2 regions of the Pseudomonas sp. NPDC096917 genome follow, and region 2 is predicted to be linked to the other one. Evidence: predicted binding sites of a transcription regulator. Region 2 holds the regulator's gene; the other holds the start of a gene.
The links. The regulator FliA, encoded in region 2, starts transcription of late flagellar genes. The targets are predictions, from matches to a motif close to CTAAAGTTTNNNNNNNNNNNGCCGNTAA.
Positions count from the first base shown of each region.

Region 1: the regulator FliA is predicted to act here: its motif matches at 3,087-3,114, upstream of motA (flagellar motor stator protein MotA).

Region 1 covers NZ_JBIWEO010000001.1:387,511-393,032, forward strand. The annotation lists gene asd (archaetidylserine decarboxylase) at 1-506, opposite strand, end outside; gene ACIQYF_RS01725 (rhodanese-like domain-containing protein) at 516-1,343, opposite strand; gene ACIQYF_RS01730 (HDOD domain-containing protein) at 1,387-2,916, opposite strand; gene motA (flagellar motor stator protein MotA) at 3,182-4,033, shown strand; gene motB (flagellar motor protein MotB) at 4,037-5,026, shown strand; gene rsgA (small ribosomal subunit biogenesis GTPase RsgA) at 5,089-5,522, opposite strand, start outside.
Region 2 covers NZ_JBIWEO010000004.1:146,002-158,524, reverse strand. The annotation lists gene ACIQYF_RS06700 (RHS repeat-associated core domain-containing protein) at 1-971, opposite strand, end outside; gene ACIQYF_RS06695 (hypothetical protein) at 1,163-1,732, shown strand; gene flhA (flagellar biosynthesis protein FlhA) at 1,914-4,043, shown strand; gene flhF (flagellar biosynthesis protein FlhF) at 4,055-5,368, shown strand; gene fleN (flagellar synthesis regulator FleN) at 5,485-6,315, shown strand; gene fliA (RNA polymerase sigma factor FliA) at 6,315-7,055, shown strand; gene ACIQYF_RS06670 (chemotaxis response regulator CheY) at 7,264-7,635, shown strand; gene ACIQYF_RS06665 (protein phosphatase CheZ) at 7,656-8,444, shown strand; gene ACIQYF_RS06660 (chemotaxis protein CheA) at 8,510-10,753, shown strand; gene ACIQYF_RS06655 (chemotaxis response regulator protein-glutamate methylesterase) at 10,803-11,927, shown strand; gene ACIQYF_RS06650 (flagellar motor protein) at 11,927-12,523, shown strand, end outside.

The DNA of each region.
Region 1 (5,522 bases), on a different contig from region 2:
TGGTTAACCGAGAACAGACGGCCCGGTACATAGATCATTTCGCGCAGGGTACCCGCCAGTGGCATGTGCACGCGGTGGTAGTCCTTGGGCGACAGATAAATGGTGGCGAATTCGCCGCCCATGAACTGCGAAGCCACGGCGGCATCACCGCCCACCAGTTCCAGCACGCTGTAGCTGTGGCCTTTGGCCTGGAACACACGACCGTGTTCAATCGGGCCCAATTGGCTGATTGCGCCATCGGCCGGGCTCAGGATTGCCCCCGGGGTTTGGTCCAGCGGGCGAGCGCCGTCTTTCAAGGCGCGGGTGAAAAAGGCGTTGAAGTGCTCGTACGCGGTCACGTCCTCAACCAGCGCCTGAGACATGTCCACTTGGTAACGCTTGGCGAACCAGGTGGTGAACGCATTTTTAAACCAGCGCACGCGGCATTCAGCAATACAGCCGGCCAGACGCGACAGCAGGTGATGCGGCAACAGGTACTGACTCAGAAGAAACAAACGCTTATTCATGCAAAATCCTTAGTGTTTTTCGGGCAGTTCAACGGGCGTGTCGGGGTGGTTGCCCCATTCGCCCCAAGAACCGGCATAGCCTTTCACGCGCGGATAACCGAGCGCTTTGGCGACCAGATAAGTAAAGCCAGAGCGGTGGTGAGTCTGGCAGTGGGTAATCACTTCTTTGTCCGGCGTGATCCCAAGGTCCTTGAGGACTTGGGCCATGTCGGTGCGAATGCGCAGGTTGCGGTTTTTATCCATGCCTGCAGTCCATTCAAAATTCGTGGCGCCGGGGACGTGTCCGCCCTTGGCCGCCAGCACTTTTTCGCCGCGGTATTCGGCCGCGCTACGCGCATCCCAGATCGCCAGATCGGCGGCGCCGAGACGGCTTTGCAGGTACTCGCGGGTCGCGGTGGGTTCATCGTGCAAGGTCAGCACAACCCGGCCGCGAGCAGCAGGCGGTACGTCTTGCGTGACGTCATAGCCCTCGCCAGTCCAGGCGCAAATACCGCCGTCCAGATAGTGATAAGCACGGTGCCCGATCACATCCAGTAACCAGATAAAACGCCCGGCCCAGCCGCCGCCTTCGTCGTCATACACCACGTATACCGCGTTGGGGTTGTGCCCCAACTCGCCAAACAGCGCTTCAAGCGCGGCCTGGGTCGGCAGCAATCCCGGCGCTGGCGTCTGCCCCAGTTGCGTGCGCTTGGGGTCGACAAAATGAGCACCCGCAATATGCCCGGCTTTGTAGCACTCAACGCTGGTCAGGCCGACCACGATCAGGTTGGGTGCATCGAGCCGCGCGTGCAGCTCGCGGGGTTCAATGACTAACGGCAAGCCAGAGAAGTCAGGCATGTGTTCTCCAGAGCAAAAAAAGGGGCGAATTGTAGCGCAAGCGTTAGCGCCCGCGGGTAGTAAAGGTGTTTAGCGCTTTCTCGATGCATTGCGCGGTTTTACCAAACGCTTGCACGCTGGTTTGCGAAAACGGCCCGCCGTCCTGGTCGGCCAGCACCAGCATCACCACGCGCCCGTTATTGCTCAGCGAGCGTATCAGCAGGTGCTCGCCGGGGAACAGGCTGCGCAGGCTGTCGGGCAAAGCCGCAGAAATCACGGCGTTGTTTTCGGGCGTCAGGCGTACTTGCGCCGGTTGCGCCATCAAGCGTTGCAAGGCCGTACTGTCGCTGACATTCAAGGTCATGTCGAACGCTGTTTTTGGCACGCCCAAGAGTTGAAACGCACGCAGGACGCTCGACGTCTTATCGGCCATCAGCAGGATAATCCTACGCATGCCGCACGCCTGTAGTGCTTCACGTGCGCAAAGGGTGAGGTGCATGGGGTTGGCAAAGGCACTCGGTTCTTCGAGGAGTTGGCCGCAGAACTTGCGCCACGCTTGCAGTGCTTGCGCCGAAGGCGGTGGGGCAGGCTGGCCGTGGGTGTTTGCGCGCCGCGTGTCCCAAGGCATGAGCAGCCCCAGTGCCGGGTGCCAGAGCTCGGGCATCGAGTGATAGCGGGCGCTGCTCGCGGCATTCTGGTGCACCTGTTGCTGCACTTCATGCAGTGGCAACTGCAGATACAGGCTGCTCAGGTACTGCCAGCGCAGATTGTGCGGCGAGTCCCAGCCCTGTTGGGCCGACAGCGCCAGGCCGTTGGCCAGCAATAGACTGTTAGCGGGGTGATTCAGCCAGCGGCGCAGTGCCGGCTCGGCATCCAGATGCTGCTGCTGGAGCAGCGGTTGATGGATGTCGCGGGCGATGTGCAGCACCTTGATCAGCGTGCGCTTGTCATCCGTGATCACCGCGTAACCCTGCATCACCCAGTCGGGCAGCCGCCACAACTGGGCCAGGGCACGGCAGATTTCAAACAGGCGCACCCCAAACAGGGCGTGTTCAACCGTGCGGGCGCACTCACCCTTTTGAACCACCCGCGCTTCCCATTCTTCGAGTTGTTTGGGGTAGCTCACGGCCATCGGCCACAGCGGCGAGAAGAACAACAAACTGCCCCAGTACACTTCTTGCCACAACCGCGCGAGACGATTGCCAAACAGGCCGATGCCTTGCTGCGCGGCATGCTGGCTGATGAGCTGAACTTGTCGCAACGCGACTGGGATTTCTTCGGTGGGCAGCACGGGCATCTGTTCAAGCAGCTCTTGGGTGCGCTTTAAACCCAGGCGATTAATGGCCACCTCAAGACTTTCGGCGGGTTCACTGAGGCTGCTTTTCGCGTGTTGATTGGCTTCACGGATCAGGTTGAGGGCGAGTGCCGGACTGTCTTGCATGACTTCGGCAATTTCGCGCAACGAGCGGCGACTGTCGCTGATGGTTTTGCACACCCGCGCATGGCTTTGCTGCGGGATCGGCAAGGCAACCGCGTCGAGGTGAGTAACCCACGCATCCAGGGTGCAAGGCTGTTCAGTCTTTTCAGTGGTCATGATGGGCGCGCGGTCATCATCAATGTAAGTGGAAATGAATATTGCACCGCCCCATTCATCGCACAAGTTGTTGATGTTGCTGTTCTTGACAGCGTCTGCAATTTCTTGGGTTTTCTTGCGCAAAAGATGTGCGGTGGGCGATGCAGAACATGGTTTTTCTGCTTCAACGACTATAGTCTGGCGCACAAATGCCGATAAGGAGTGAAAGAGTTTTAGCTACGCTGGAATGTGCCCTGAACCCGACTCAATAAGTACCTTATTAACTATGGCTAAAATTATCGGCATCATCGTCGTATTTGCGAGTGTTCTCGGCGGTTACGTGCTTTCCCACGGCAAGATCGGTGCGCTGATTCAGCCTTTCGAGGTCATGATCATTGGCGGCGCTGCCTTTGGTGCCTTTCTACAGGCCAACCCCGGCTACATGACCCTGCACGTGATCAAAAAATCACTGAGCATGTTCGGTTCGCGTTTCACCCACACTTTCTATCTGGAAGTGTTGGGGCTGGTGTACGAGATCCTCAACAAGAGCCGCCGCGAAGGCATGATGGCGATTGAGGCCGACATCGAAGACGCGGCGGCCAGCCCGATTTTCGCCAAATACCCGACCGTCTTGAAAGACGAGCGCATGACTGCGTTTATCTGTGATTACCTGCGCATCATGTCGTCGGGCAACATGGCGCCCCATGAGCTGGAGGGGCTGTTCGACATGGAGCTGTTCAACCTCAAGGAAGAACTCGAACACCCTTCACACGCCATCACCGGGATCGCCGACGGTATGCCGGGCTTCGGTATTGTGGCCGCGGTGCTTGGCATTGTGGTGACAATGGCCTCGCTGGGTGAAGGCGACCAGGCGGCCATCGGCATGCACGTGGGGGCGGCGCTGGTGGGGACCTTCTTCGGTATTTTGGCGGCCTATGGCTTCTTTGGTCCTTTGGCGACCTCGTTGTCACACGATGCCAAAGAAGAACTCAACGTCTACGAGTCGATCAAAGCGTCGCTCGTGGCCTCGGCCTCGGGCATGCCGCCGTCGCTGGCAGTCGAGTTTGGTCGAAAAGTACTCTACCCCAAGCATCGGCCGAGCTTCTCCGAGCTGGAGCAAGTGGTTCGCGGTCGCTGATTTATGGAAAACAATCAGCCGATCATCATCAAGCGCGTCAAGCGCTATGCCGCAGGCCATCACGGTGGCGCCTGGAAAATCGCTTTTGCGGACTTCGCAACGGCGATGATGGCGTTCTTTCTGGTGTTGTGGCTGATGACAGCGGCCACCCCGGAACAAAAAATCGCCATTGGCGGTTATTTCAAAGACCCGATCGGCTTCACGGAAAGCGGTACGCCTTACACCATCGACCTGGGCGGTACGCCAGCGCTGGCGCCGGACAACACCCTCAACCCGGAAGAAAAGCTGCAACCTCAGCCCGACAAAATCAAAGTCGATGCGGATCAGATTCAAAGCATGGCCGAGCAGGTTGAAAAAGAGCGCCTGGAGCTGTTGTTGCAAGAACTGCAAAACAAGGTCGAAGAAAATCCACAGCTACAAAAATTCAAGGATCAGTTGCTGTTCGAAATCACGCCTGACGGTTTGCGTATCCAAATCATGGATGCCGAAAGCCGCCCGATGTTCGATGTTGGCAGTGCGCGCCTCAAACCCTATTTCGAAGATATTTTGCTGGCCTTGGCCGATACCATTAAAGCGGTGCCGAACAAAATCAGCATCAGCGGCCACACCGACGCCATGCCCTATGCGGGCACGGGTGACTTTGGCAACTGGGAGCTTTCGGCCAACCGGGCCAATGCCGCGCGGCGTGCGTTGGTGGCAGGCAGCTACCCCGATAACCAAGTGGCGCGGGTTGTGGGCTATGCGTCATCGGCGTTGTTCGACAAAACCCGGCCGAACAACCCGGTCAACCGGCGGATCGACATCGTGGTACTGACCAAAAAGGCCCAGCAAGCGATTGAGGGCGAGCAAGGGCCTGACCCGGTCAAGGCACAAACACTGCCCAAGGCGCTGGTTGACCCGATCAAACTGCCAGCCGACCAACAGCCGCCACCGATGCACGAAGAGCGTCAGAAACTGAACTTGTTTGATGACAAAGCGCCAGCCACCCAATAACGCCTCTGTGCAGGAGCGAGCAAGCTCGCCCCTACGGGATTTGCGCGGGCCTGTGTGAGGAGCTAGTGGCTGCTTTCCGGCAAGCTCGCAATGATCGAGCGATAGCTGTTCATGCGCTGTTGCTGCACGCGGCCATCTTCCAGCGCCATCAACAATGCACAGCCCGGCTCGCGGTCGTGCTTGCAATCGCGGAAACGGCAGCGACCGATCAAATCGTTGAACTCGATAAAGCCTGCTTCCACATCCGCTCGGCTCACGTGGCCCAGGCCAAACTCGCGAATACCCGGGGAGTCGATCAACTCGCCACCGCCTGGAAAGTGGAACAATCGCGCCGTCGTCGTGGTGTGCGTGCCCTGACCGGAAATTTCCGACAGTGGTCCCACCCGCAGGTTGACCTCAGGCAGCAAGCTGTTCACCAGCGATGACTTGCCCACACCCGACTGACCCACGAACACGCTGATGTGGCCGTCCAGTTGCGCTTGCAACTGCTGCATGC
Region 2 (12,523 bases):
CCATTTACACCGGCACTCGTAAGTTGGTGATCAAATGATGCGCGCGCTTTTAGATAATTCATCTGGTTAAGGGATGAAAGGTCCTTGATGTTTTTTACATGCCTTAGGGTTTCGGGGTGGTTCAGTATAGGGCCAAGGGTTTTGCTGTAGGCCTGCTGTTGCAGTGAAAGGGGCTCAATGGTCTCGCTGACGAGCATGAATCGCGAAGGTTTACCTGTTTCATGTATCGTGGCAATACGGGTTTGGGGGTTGTAATCTAATATTAGTGAATAGACTTCTTTGTTATTGCTGTCATATCTTCTTCTTCCAAACATGCGGCCTGGTTCTTCAAAGTCATGAAATGTGTGGCCTCGCGAAAGCGGCTGATCAAGGCTTGTTATGTTGAGGGGTAAATAAGTGTCGAGGAGTCTATTAAATCTTTCTGTAACTGTGCTCAGGAATGTGAATGGCAAGTGTCCATTGTCATCGCGAAGATTGACAGGATTGTTCAGGCAGTAGGCATAGCTGTTAATCCCTCCTTTATCAAAAGGGCTCATGCTGTCAGGGCTATTGAAGCGCATGAGGATTGGATTAAATGCTCGGTAGCCATTGCCCAATAAATAATGCCCGGTGACAGCGTCAGCACGTTCACCGTTATAGCCTGATAAGCGTTTGAAACCGCTTTGCTTCGGATGATGCCCATAGGCGGTATAGGCAGAGGCATACTGTTCTTGAGTATCGAGTGTATGCAGGATCGACCGCTGCGAATCGGTCACGCACAAGGTGGCTTTTTGCTGGTGAGGTTCGTGTGTCAGTTGGGCCAGTATTTGATTACCCTGCTGCATGATCGAGTGATGCGCGGTGCCCTGGATTTCAGTGGTGATCCGGTTTTGGCAATAAAACCGTAGGCTGTCTGACTGCCGCGCAGACTTTGTGCCGGTCAGACGGTCAAGGGGGTCGTAATGATAGGTATACAGCGCAACTCTCTCCATGAACGTTCTCTTTATAAATAGCGCAAGAGTGTCTAGGGTGAACTTCATTCGCAGCGCTGGGTACTGGTAGATCTGCTAGGTATAGCCGTCCTGACAGCCTGTCATTTCTGACAGTAGAGGCTTTTGGTAAACCTGCTTAACTTGTGACAACGAGCGTCATTTTGTTCGTGTGCTGGCAATGGAGATGCGCGATGTCGATCGAGTTAACCCTTATTCCCAATGGCTCTATCAAAACCTGCGTGTTGAGTGATACGCAGGAAAAAGCCAAGGTCGATCTTGAGGGCTTATTTCCGAAATTCCCCGCGCTGGATGGCACCTTTGCGATTTTTTGGCTGGATCAGCTCAAAGAGCGCCACATTGTGGGGTTCAGCACCGAAGGCACCAATCTGCTCGCCGTCATCTCATTACCCACCGTGCCGCGCAGTTGTGGGCGGGAGCATTACTACAGCGCGATCATGGCGCGCTGCTACAAAGAGCGTGATTCGATACTGTCGTTTATGCGCAAATCACTGAGTTTTGAAGGCATCAACGGTCGCTGTGTGCGCAGTTTTATCCTGTACAAACTCATCCGCCAATTACAGCTGGACAGCGTGCCAGTATGGGAGGAGCACCCGCATGTGCGTGACGGTCGGTGTGGTGCCATTTTGATTGGTGGCAGCGGCACTGACCGCTATGAGCCCAACCGCAAGATAGACGTCGTTTTCGGCTCCAACAGCAGTGCGTGCCTGGTGATTGACCTGGGCGAATGGCGCTGGAACTGAGTCACGCTTCTTTTGCCTCGCCAGAGGCAGATCAAACGATCGTGAGCAAGCTGGAGCCTACAAATTTTGGGTTTGCCTCCCGGTGATGTGGCCATTTGCCAAAGTTGGAAGGTTTCTTGCAGTGGCAGGCTTCAGGGCGCATCTGGCGTCAAAAGTTTGCTAAAGGTTTGTCGCAATGTCATTGGATCGCTCTCAGTTAATCAACACCGCACGCAACGGTCTGGCCGGTTTGGGTCAGGGGCAGTTAGGCGTGCCGCTGTTGTTGCTGGTGATGCTGGCAATGATGATGCTGCCCATCCCGGCGTTCCTCCTGGATGTGTTTTTTACCTTCAATATCGCGCTGTCGATCGTGGTGCTGCTGGTGTGCGTATACGCACTGCGACCGCTTGATTTCGCGGTGTTCCCGACCATTCTGCTGATCGCGACGTTAATGCGCCTGGCGCTTAACGTAGCCTCGACCCGGGTGGTCATGCTCCACGGTCAAGAGGGTCACGCCGCTGCCGGTAAAGTGATTCAGGCATTCGGTGAGGTGGTGATCGGCGGCAACTACGTCGTCGGTATCGTGGTGTTCGCGATTTTGATGATCATCAACTTTGTGGTGGTGACCAAAGGTGCCGGGCGTATTTCCGAGGTCAGCGCACGGTTCACCCTCGACGCCATGCCCGGCAAGCAAATGGCAATCGACGCCGACCTTAACGCAGGCTTGATCGATCAACACCAGGCCAAGCTGCGCCGCCAGGAAGTCGCCCAAGAGGCTGAGTTCTACGGCTCGATGGACGGTGCCAGTAAGTTCGTGCGTGGTGACGCCATCGCCGGTCTGTTGATTCTGTTCATCAACCTGATTGGCGGTATGGCCGTCGGTATTTTCCAGCACGGCATGAATTTCAGCGAAGCCGGCAAGGTGTACGCCTTGCTGACCATCGGTGACGGTTTGGTGGCGCAATTGCCGTCGCTGCTGTTGTCGACTGCCGCCGCGATCATGGTGACGCGTGCCTCGGGCTCCGAAGACATGGGCAAGCAGATCAATCGCCAGATGTTCGCCTCGCCCAAGGCCCTGGCGGTGTCGGCTGGCTTGATGGCGGTGATGGGGATTGTGCCGGGCATGCCGCACTTCTCATTCCTCAGCCTGGCGGCCGTTGCCGGTGGTGCTGCTTACCTGATGTGGAAAAAACAAAACGTGGTCAAGGTGCAGGCCCTGCAAGAGGTGCAGCGTCAGCAAGAGCTGCTGCCTTCGCCAGCCCGTGCCCAGGAAACCAAAGAGCTGGGCTGGGACGATGTGACGCCTATCGACATGATCGGGCTTGAGGTGGGGTATCGCCTGATCCCGTTGGTAGACCGCAATCAGGGTGGGCAATTGCTGGCGCGGATCAAGGGGGTGCGTAAAAAGCTGTCTCAGGACTTGGGCTTTTTGATGCCGACCGTGCACATCCGCGACAACCTCGATTTGGCGCCCAGCGCTTATCGCCTGACCCTGATGGGCGTGATTCTGGCCGAGGCCGAGATCTACCCGGATCGCGAGCTGGCGATTAACCCCGGGCAGGTGTTCGGCACCCTCAACGGGATTACCGCCAAAGACCCGGCCTTTGGCCTGGAAGCGGTGTGGATCGAAGTCAGCCAGCGCAGTCAGGCGCAATCGCTGGGCTATACCGTGGTCGATGCCAGTACCGTGGTTGCAACGCACCTCAATCAAATTCTGTACAAGCACTCCCATGAGTTGATTGGCCATGAGGAAGTGCAGCAATTGATGCAGCTGCTGGCCAAGTCTTCACCTAAGTTGGCCGAAGAGTTGGTACCGGGTGTATTGAGCCTGTCGCAGTTGCTTAAGGTCTTGCAGGCGCTGCTGGCCGAGCAAGTGCCGGTGCGCGATATACGCAGCATTGCCGAGGCGGTCGCGAACAATGCCCATAAGAGTCAAGATACTGCCGCTTTGGTTGCCGCTGTGCGGGTCGGCTTGTCCCGCGCCATCGTGCAAAGCATTGTCGGCGTTGAGTCTGAGCTGCCTGTGATCACCTTGGAGCCAAGGTTGGAACAAATATTGCTCAATAGTTTGCAGAAGGCAGGTCAAGGTCAGGAAGACGGTGTTTTGCTGGAGCCAAGCATGGCTGAAAAACTCCAGCGCTCCTTGATCGACGCGGCTCAGCGTCAGGAAATGCAAGGCAATCCAGTGATCTTGCTGGTGGCCGGCCCGATACGCGCGATGCTTTCGCGGTTTGGCCGTTTGGCGGTGCCTAACCTGCACGTGCTGGCGTACCAGGAAATTCCTGACAACAAGCAAGTGACGATCGTTGCGACAGTTGGCCCTAACGGCTGAGGGTTTGATTTATGCAAGTGAAGCGATTTTTCGCCGCAGACATGCGTCAGGCCATGAAACTCATTCGTGACGAATTGGGGGCTGATGCCGCCATTATTGGCAATCGCCGGATCGCTGGCGGCGTTGAGTTGACCGCGGCCCTGGATTACAAGTTGTCCGCACTGGCACCCAGGGTGCCGAATGTTGAGCTGGAAGAAGAACTGCGCAAGACCCAATCGAAGATTGTGTCGGCCCAGGCCGAGTTGAGTCTGCGCGGTGAGGGCGATGCCGAGGCCAGCCGTCAGTTGTTCGCCGGCTTGCCGCTGACGGCCGCTGAACCGTTGATTGAACCCACGCTGGTAGAACCGCCGCGCCCGCTGCCCGCGCCTGCGCCGTCGATTGATCAGCGTGCTTTCGACAACATGCGCAATGAGCTCAATGGTTTGCGCGAGCTGCTCGAAGTGCAACTGGGCTCGCTGGCCTGGAACCAGTTGCAAGGCTCCCGGCCCGAACAGGCTAACTTGTGGCGGCGTTTGCAACGCATCGGTTTGTCCGGTCCGTTGTCGCGCGATTTGTTGGCGCAAGTGACCCAGATAGAGGAACCGCGTCAGGCCTGGCGGATGTTGCTGGCGTACCTGGCACGCATGATTACGACCCCGCAGCTTGAGCCCCTGGAAGAGGGCGGTGTGATCGCGATGGTCGGTCCCGCAGGCATGGGCAAAACCACAACGCTGGCGAAGCTGGCGGCGCGCTATGTACTCAAATATGGCGCGCAAAATATCGCATTGGTGAGCATGGATAGCTTTCGTATCGGCGCCCAGGAGCAGCTTAAAACCCTGGGACGCATTTTGAATGTACCGGTGACCCACGTGGCCCCCGGCCAGTCGTTGGGCCAAACCCTTGAGCCGCTGGTACGCAAGCGCGTGGTGCTGGTAGATACCGCAGGCCTGCAAGCCAGCGACCCGGCGCTGCGCCTGCAACTTGACAGTCTCGCGGGGCGCGGGATCAAGGCGCGCAACTACCTGGTGCTGGCCACTACCAGCCAGAAGCAAGTGCTGGCGGCGGCTTATCTCAGTTACAAGCGCTGCGGGCTGGCGGGATGCATTCTGACCAAGCTCGATGAAACGGCGAGTCTGGGTGAGGTGCTGAGCCTGGCAATCGGCCACGCGCTGCCGGTGGCGTATCTCACGGACGGTCCAAGGATTCCCGACGATCTTCACCTGCCGCGTCGGCACCAATTGGTTAGCCGGGCCGTCAGTGTACAAATGCAGGAAGAGCCCAGCGAAGAAGCCATGGCCGATATGTTCGCTGATATTTACCACAGCCCGCCCAAACGGGTTGGCTGAGGTAGCGATGATTACGTTGCAATGTACCTACATTGATGGTCTGCACGGTGTTGTTCCTGGGGAACACGCAGCAGTCTCTGTAGCCGCGTCTAAGTAAGACAAGGTAAAAAAAGATCATGGGCAGCATGCATCCCGTACAGGTGATCGCAGTGACCGGCGGCAAGGGTGGCGTCGGTAAAACGAATGTGTCAGTCAATTTGTCCATCGCGCTGGCCGAAATGGGCCGGCGCGTCATGTTGATGGACGCCGACCTCGGGTTGGCGAATGTCGATGTCCTGCTGGGGCTGACCCCCAAATTTACCCTGGCCGATGTGGTCGAGGGTCGTTGCGAGCTGCGTGATGTCTTGCTCCTGGGCCCCGGCGGGATTCGCATCGTGCCAGCGGCCTCGGGCACCCAGAGCATGGTGCACTTGAGCCCTGCGCAACACGCGGGCTTGATTCAGGCCTTCAGCGATCTGAGCGATAACCTGGATGTGCTGGTCATCGACACCGCCGCCGGGATTGGCGAATCGGTGGTGAGTTTTGTGCGCGCCGCCCAGGAAGTGCTGCTCGTGGTGTGCGATGAGCCGACCTCGATCACCGATGCCTATGCCTTGATCAAGCTGCTCAACCGTGACTACGGCATGAACCGTTTCCGGGTTCTGGCGAACATGGCCCAGAGCCCTCAGGAAGGGCGCAACCTGTTTGCCAAATTGACCAAGGTCACTGACCGTTTTCTGGACGTGGCTCTGCAATACGTCGGCGCTGTGCCCTATGACGAATGTGTTCGCAAGGCTGTGCAAAAGCAGCGTGCGGTCTACGAAGCCTTCCCGCGTTCCAAGTGCTCGCTGGCGTTTAAGGCCATTGCCCAGAAGGTGGATACCTGGCCGTTGCCGGCCAATCCGCGGGGTCATCTGGAATTCTTTGTCGAGCGCTTGGTACAGCAAGCGGGTAGGGGACGGGTCTAATGACTGCCAGCGGCTATCGCATGTACAGCAAGCCGTCGCGTGACAGCCAATATGAGCTGATCGAGCGCTACGCGCCGCTGGTCAAGCGCATCGCGTATCACCTGCTGGCGCGTTTGCCTGCCAGCGTGCAGGTAGACGATCTGATCCAGGCTGGAATGATCGGCCTGCTTGAAGTGTCGAGCAAATACGACGCCACCAAGGGTGCGAGTTTTGAGACCTACGCGGGGATCCGCATCCGTGGCGCCATGCTCGATGAGGTGCGCAAGGGTGACTGGGCGCCGCGTTCGGTGCACCGCAACACACGCATGGTCAGTGACGCCATTCGGGTAATTGAAGCTAAAACAGGGTGTGACGCTAAAGATCACGAAGTTGCGGCCGAACTTAAGTTAAGCCTTGATGATTATTACGCCATCTTGAACGACACCCTGGGCAGCCGGCTGTTCAGTTTCGACGACCTGTTGCAGGACGGCGAACACGAAGGGCTGCATGAGGATGGCGCCAGTGCTCATCTTGAGCCGTCGCGAGACCTGGAGGATGAACGCTTTCAGGCCGCGTTGGCCGAAGCCATCAGCCTGTTGCCGGAGCGCGAACGGCTGGTGCTGGCGCTGTACTACGACGAAGAGCTCAACCTCAAGGAAATCGGTGAGGTGCTGGGGGTGAGCGAGTCGCGTGTCAGTCAGTTGCACAGCCAGTGCGCGGCACGATTGCGCGCGCGTCTGAGCCAGTGGCGAGCGCACTGAGGCGACGCCAATCCTGTCGCCGCTGGCGCAGGCTGCGATAAGGGCCCATGGACCTGCTCTTCTATGGGGCTGGGGTCGTTGCGCAACCCATCACGGCCTGCCAGCGGCTACACCGTTATCGATTGTTAAATGCACCGAATTGATTGAAATGGCGCGTTCAGAAACAGGGCGCGTTTAAGACTGCTTGGAGGTCGAATTGGACAAGAATATGAAAATCCTCATCGTTGATGATTTTTCAACGATGAGGCGGATCATTAAAAACCTGTTGCGTGACCTCGGGTTCACCAACACGGTCGAGGCGGATGACGGCACGACGGCGCTTCCGATCCTCAATCTGGGTCACATCGACTTTTTGGTGACTGACTGGAACATGCCTGGCATGACCGGTATTGAACTGCTGCGCCATGTGCGAGCGGACGACAAACTCAAGCATTTGCCCGTGCTGATGGTGACTGCCGAAGCCAAGCGTGAGCAGATCATTGAAGCTGCCCAAGCCGGCGTAAACGGCTATGTGGTCAAGCCGTTCACCGCTATCGCACTCAAAGACAAGATCGAAAAGATCTTCGAACGCATCGGTTGAACGGTTCTCTGGGGGGCGCAATGCAGCAGATAGATTCAACAACGGGCGAGTTTGAGTCGACCCTCAAAAAACATGCTCACGAACTGGTCGAAAGCCTCGAAAAGGGCCAGTTTGGCGACGCCGTGCAATTGATTCATGAACTGAACCAGACCCGTGATCGCGGTCTGTACCGCGAAGTTGGCAAGCTGACGCGCGAATTGCACAGCGCCATAGTCGATTTTCATATTGATCCGACCATGCCGCGCGCTGAAGAAGTGTCGCAGATCACGGATGCCACTGAGCGTTTGGCTTATGTTGTGAAGTTGACGGAAGCCGCCGCCAATCGAACCATGGATCTGGTGGAGAACTGTACGCCCCTGGTCAATGGCCTGGGGCAGGAAGCCAAAGCCTTGAGTGCTGACTGGGGGCGCTTCATGCGCCGTGAAGTCGGTGCCCAAGAGTTTCGTGAGCTGGCACATCGGGTTGACAGTTTTTTGACGCGAAGCGAAGCCGAGCAGCAGATTGTCTCCAGTAATTTGACCGACATTCTGCTGGCCCAGGATTATCAGGACCTCACCGGTCAGGTGATCAAGCGCGTCACGCAGTTGGTCACGGAGGTTGAACGCAATTTGCTCAAACTGGTGCTGATGGCCAGCCAGGTAGATCGTTTCGCCGGGATCGAACATGACCGTGAGGCGCTGCGTGCGGAAAATAATTCGCAAAAAGACCTGACGAAGGGTGAAGGTCCGCAGATTCATGCCGATAAGCGTAGTGACGTCGTATCCGGCCAGGATGATGTTGACGATTTGTTGTCCAGTTTAGGTTTCTAGGTCTTGAGTAGGCGTGCGGGCGCAGTTGTCCGGCGCTGAAAGTCCCTACTTCAAGGAGCACGTACATGAGCTTCGGCGCCGATGAAGAAATCCTTCAGGATTTTCTGGTTGAAGCCGGCGAAATTTTAGAGTTGCTGTCCGAACAACTGGTCGAGCTAGAAAGCCGACCGGATGATGCTGACTTGCTCAATGCTATTTTTCGCGGTTTTCACACTGTAAAAGGGGGCGCCGGCTTTCTGCAGCTCAATGAGCTGGTCGAGTGCTGCCACATTGCCGAAAATGTCTTCGACATCTTGCGCAAGGGTGAGCGCGGCGTCGACTCGGATCTGATGGACGTGGTGCTTGAGGCGCTGGACGCGGTCAACGCCATGTTTGCGCAAGTGCGCGAACGCAGCCCGATCACCGCGGCCACTCCAGAGCTGTTGGCGGCGCTGGCGCGACTGGCCGAGCCCGCTGCAACGCAGGCCCCGGCTACAGCGTCTGCTGCATCCGAGCCAGTCGCTGCGCCAGTGACGGCCACACCAAACACCGACATCGTCGATATTACCGACAACGAATTTGAGCTGCTGCTCGACTCGCTGAATGCGGTCAAGGCCGACGCAGCAGAAGTGGCCCAGGCCACTGAAGTCGCCTCGCTCAATGACGAAATCAGCGATGCCGAGTTCGAGTCATTGCTGGATCAGTTGCATGGCAAGGGGCGTTTCTCCCCGGATGCGGTTTCCCGTACCGCGCCCAGTGTTTCACCCGCTGAGCCGATGGCCGCCAGCAATGAAATCACTGACGACGAATTTGAAGCATTGCTCGATCAGTTGCACGGCAAGGGCTCGTTCAGTGCCGATGCCCTGGATGCCGTAGCCACTGCGCCAGCGCCGGTGGAAGTGGCTGCCGGTCCGACGGAACTGGCCCCGCAGACGCACCCGGACCACATCAGTGATCACGAATTTGAAGCGCTGCTCGACGAGCTGCACGGCAAAGGCAAGTTCTCGGCCCAAAGTCCGGCTGTAGTGGCAGCGGTAGCCTCGGCGCCAGCGTCTGCTGCCACGTTGGTCGCGAAAAAGCCCGACGCCAGCGTTGGCGCACCGCATTCTGCGCCAGCCCGTGCAACGGCGCCTCCTGCGGAAAAACCGACCGCCTCCGAGGCCGAAACCACCGTGCGGGTCGACACCGCACGGCTCGACGAAATCATGAACATGGTGGGCGAGCTGGTGCTGGTGCGTAACCGTCTGGTGCGTCTGGGCCTCAACAGCCACGACGAAGCCATGGCCAAGGCCCTGTCAAATCTGGATGTGGTCACGGCTGACTTGCAAACCTCGGTAATGAAGACGCGGATGCAACCGATCAAGAAAGTCTTCGGTCGTTTCCCGCGTCTGGTTCGCGATTTGGCGCGCCAACTGAAAAAAGAAATCAGCCTGGAGCTGGTGGGCGAAGAAACCGATCTTGATAAAAATCTGGTCGAGGCGCTGGCCGATCCGTTGGTGCACTTGGTGCGTAATGCGGTCGACCATGGTTGTGAAACCCCGGAAGAGCGCGAAGCGGCCGGCAAGCACCGCTGTGGGCGGGTGATTCTGTCGGCCGAGCAGGAAGGCGACCACATTCTGCTGTCGATCTCGGATGACGGCAAAGGCATGGATGCCAATGTGCTGCGTGCCATTGCCGTGAAAAAAGGCCTGATGGACAAAGACGCAGCCGACCGCTTGAGCGAGAACGATTGCTACAACCTGATTTTCGCGCCGGGTTTCTCGACCAAAACCGAGATTTCCGACGTGTCCGGCCGTGGTGTGGGCATGGATGTGGTGAAAACCAAAATCGCCCAACTCAACGGCTCGCTGGCCATTGAGTCGACCCTGGGCAAGGGCTCGAAGATTGTGATCAAGGTGCCGCTGACCCTGGCGATCATGCCGACGCTGATGGTGATGCTGGGCAATCAGGCGTTTGCGTTCCCGCTGGTCAACGTCAACGAAATCTTCCACCTCGACCTGTCGCGCACCAACGTGGTCGATGGCCAGGAAGTGGTGATCGTGCGCGATAAAGCGCTGCCGTTGTTCTACCTCAAGCGTTGGCTGGTGGCTTCGGCGGTCCATGAAGAACAGCGCGAAGGGCATGTGGTGATTCTGTCAGTGGGCACCCAGCGCATCGGCTTTGTGGTCGATCAACTGGTTGGCCAGGAAGAAGTGGTCATCAAACCGTTGGGCAAAATGCTCCAGGGCACGCCTGGCATGTCGGGCGCCACCATTACCGGTGACGGTCGTATTGCCTTGATCCTGGATGTGCCGAGCATGCTCAAGCACTACGCCTCACGGCGTATTTGATTCTGGTTGCGCGGGGCGCGGGTGCCCCAAGCCGCCTAACGGAGTGTTTATGGTAGTCAAGGTCTTGGTGGTGGACGATTCTGGATTTTTCCGCCGCCGTGTCTCGGAAATCCTGTCCGCTGACCCGACGATTCAGGTGATCGGCACCGCCACGAATGGCAAGGAAGCCATTGATCAGGCGCTGCTGCTCAAGCCTGACGTGATCACCATGGACTATGAAATGCCGTTGATGGACGGCATCACCGCTGTGCGTCACATCATGCAGCGCTGTCCGACGCCGGTGTTGATGTTTTCCTCGCTGACCCACGAAGGTGCCCGGGTAACACTCGATGCACTGGATGCGGGGGCTGTAGACTTCCTGCCGAAAAACTTCGAAGACATCTCGCGTAACCCAGACAAAGTCAAACAAATGCTGTGCGAAAAAGTACACAGCATTTCGCGCAGTAACCGTCGCCTGTCCAGCTACAGTGCTCCGGCGCCTGCTCCAACCCCTGCGCCGGTCAGCCGTCCGGCACTCGGTGGGCTTGCGGCGCCCGCTCCCGCGCGGACCCCACCGATTGCCAGTCGCGCGGCACCGGCGCCAGTGCCGCATTCGCCGGCGCCAAAACGCAAATCCTACAAGCTGCTGGCCATTGGCACTTCGACCGGTGGCCCGGTGGCGTTGCAGCGGGTATTGACTCAATTGCCGGGCAACTTTCCGGCCCCCATCGTGCTGGTGCAACACATGCCGGCGGCGTTCACCAAGGCTTTTGCCGAGCGCCTGGACAAGCTGTGCCGCATCAGCGTCAAGGAAGCTGAAGACGGTGACACCTTGCGACCAGGTCTGGCCTTGCTGGCACCTGGCGGCAAGCAAATGATGATCGACGGCCGTGGCACGGTCAGAATCCTGCCCGGTGATGAGCGTCTGAACTACAAGCCGTGTGTCGACATTACCTTTGGCTCTGCGGCCAAGGCTTATGGTGACAAAGTTTTGGCGGTGGTTTTGACCGGTATGGGCGCGGACGGCCGCGAGGGCGCACGCCTGCTCAAACAGGGCGGCAGTCAGGTGTGGGCGCAAGACGAAGCGAGCTGTGTGATTTACGGCATGCCCATGGCTATCGTGAAAGCCGGCCTGGCGGATGCGGTGTACAGCCTCGACGACATGGGGCGGCATCTGATCGAGGCCTGTCATTAATGGACGTCCTGAGCCTGATCGGAATCATCATGGCCTTTGTCGCGATTATTGGCGGCAACTACCTCGAAGGCGGGCATTTTGGCGCCCTGGCCAACGGTCCGGCAGCGCTGATCGTACTCGGTGGCACCCTTGGCGCGGCTTTGTTGCAGTCGCCCATGAGCGCCTTCAAACGCGCCATACAGACCGTGGGCTGGATTGTGTTTCCGCCGCACATCGACATGGCCGGCGGCGTCAATCGGGTCGTCAACTGGAGCCTCACGGCGCGCAAGGAAGGCTTGCTCGGGCTGGAAGGGGTGGCCGACGCCGAACCCGACAGTTATGCGCGCAAAGGCTTGCAGTTGCTGGTCGACGGGGTTGAGCCCGAAGCCATTCGCAGCGTGCTGGAGGTCGATTACATGACCCAGGAAAGCCGCGACATCGAGGCTGCCAAAGTCTTTGAATGCATGGGCGGCTATGCGCCGACCATCGGCATCATTGGCGCCGTCATGGGCTTGATCCATGTGATGGGCAATCTGGCAGACCCCAGCCAGTTGGGCAGCGGGATTGCCGTGGCTTTTGTGGCGACCATTTATGGGGTGGCCAGTGCCAACCTGGTG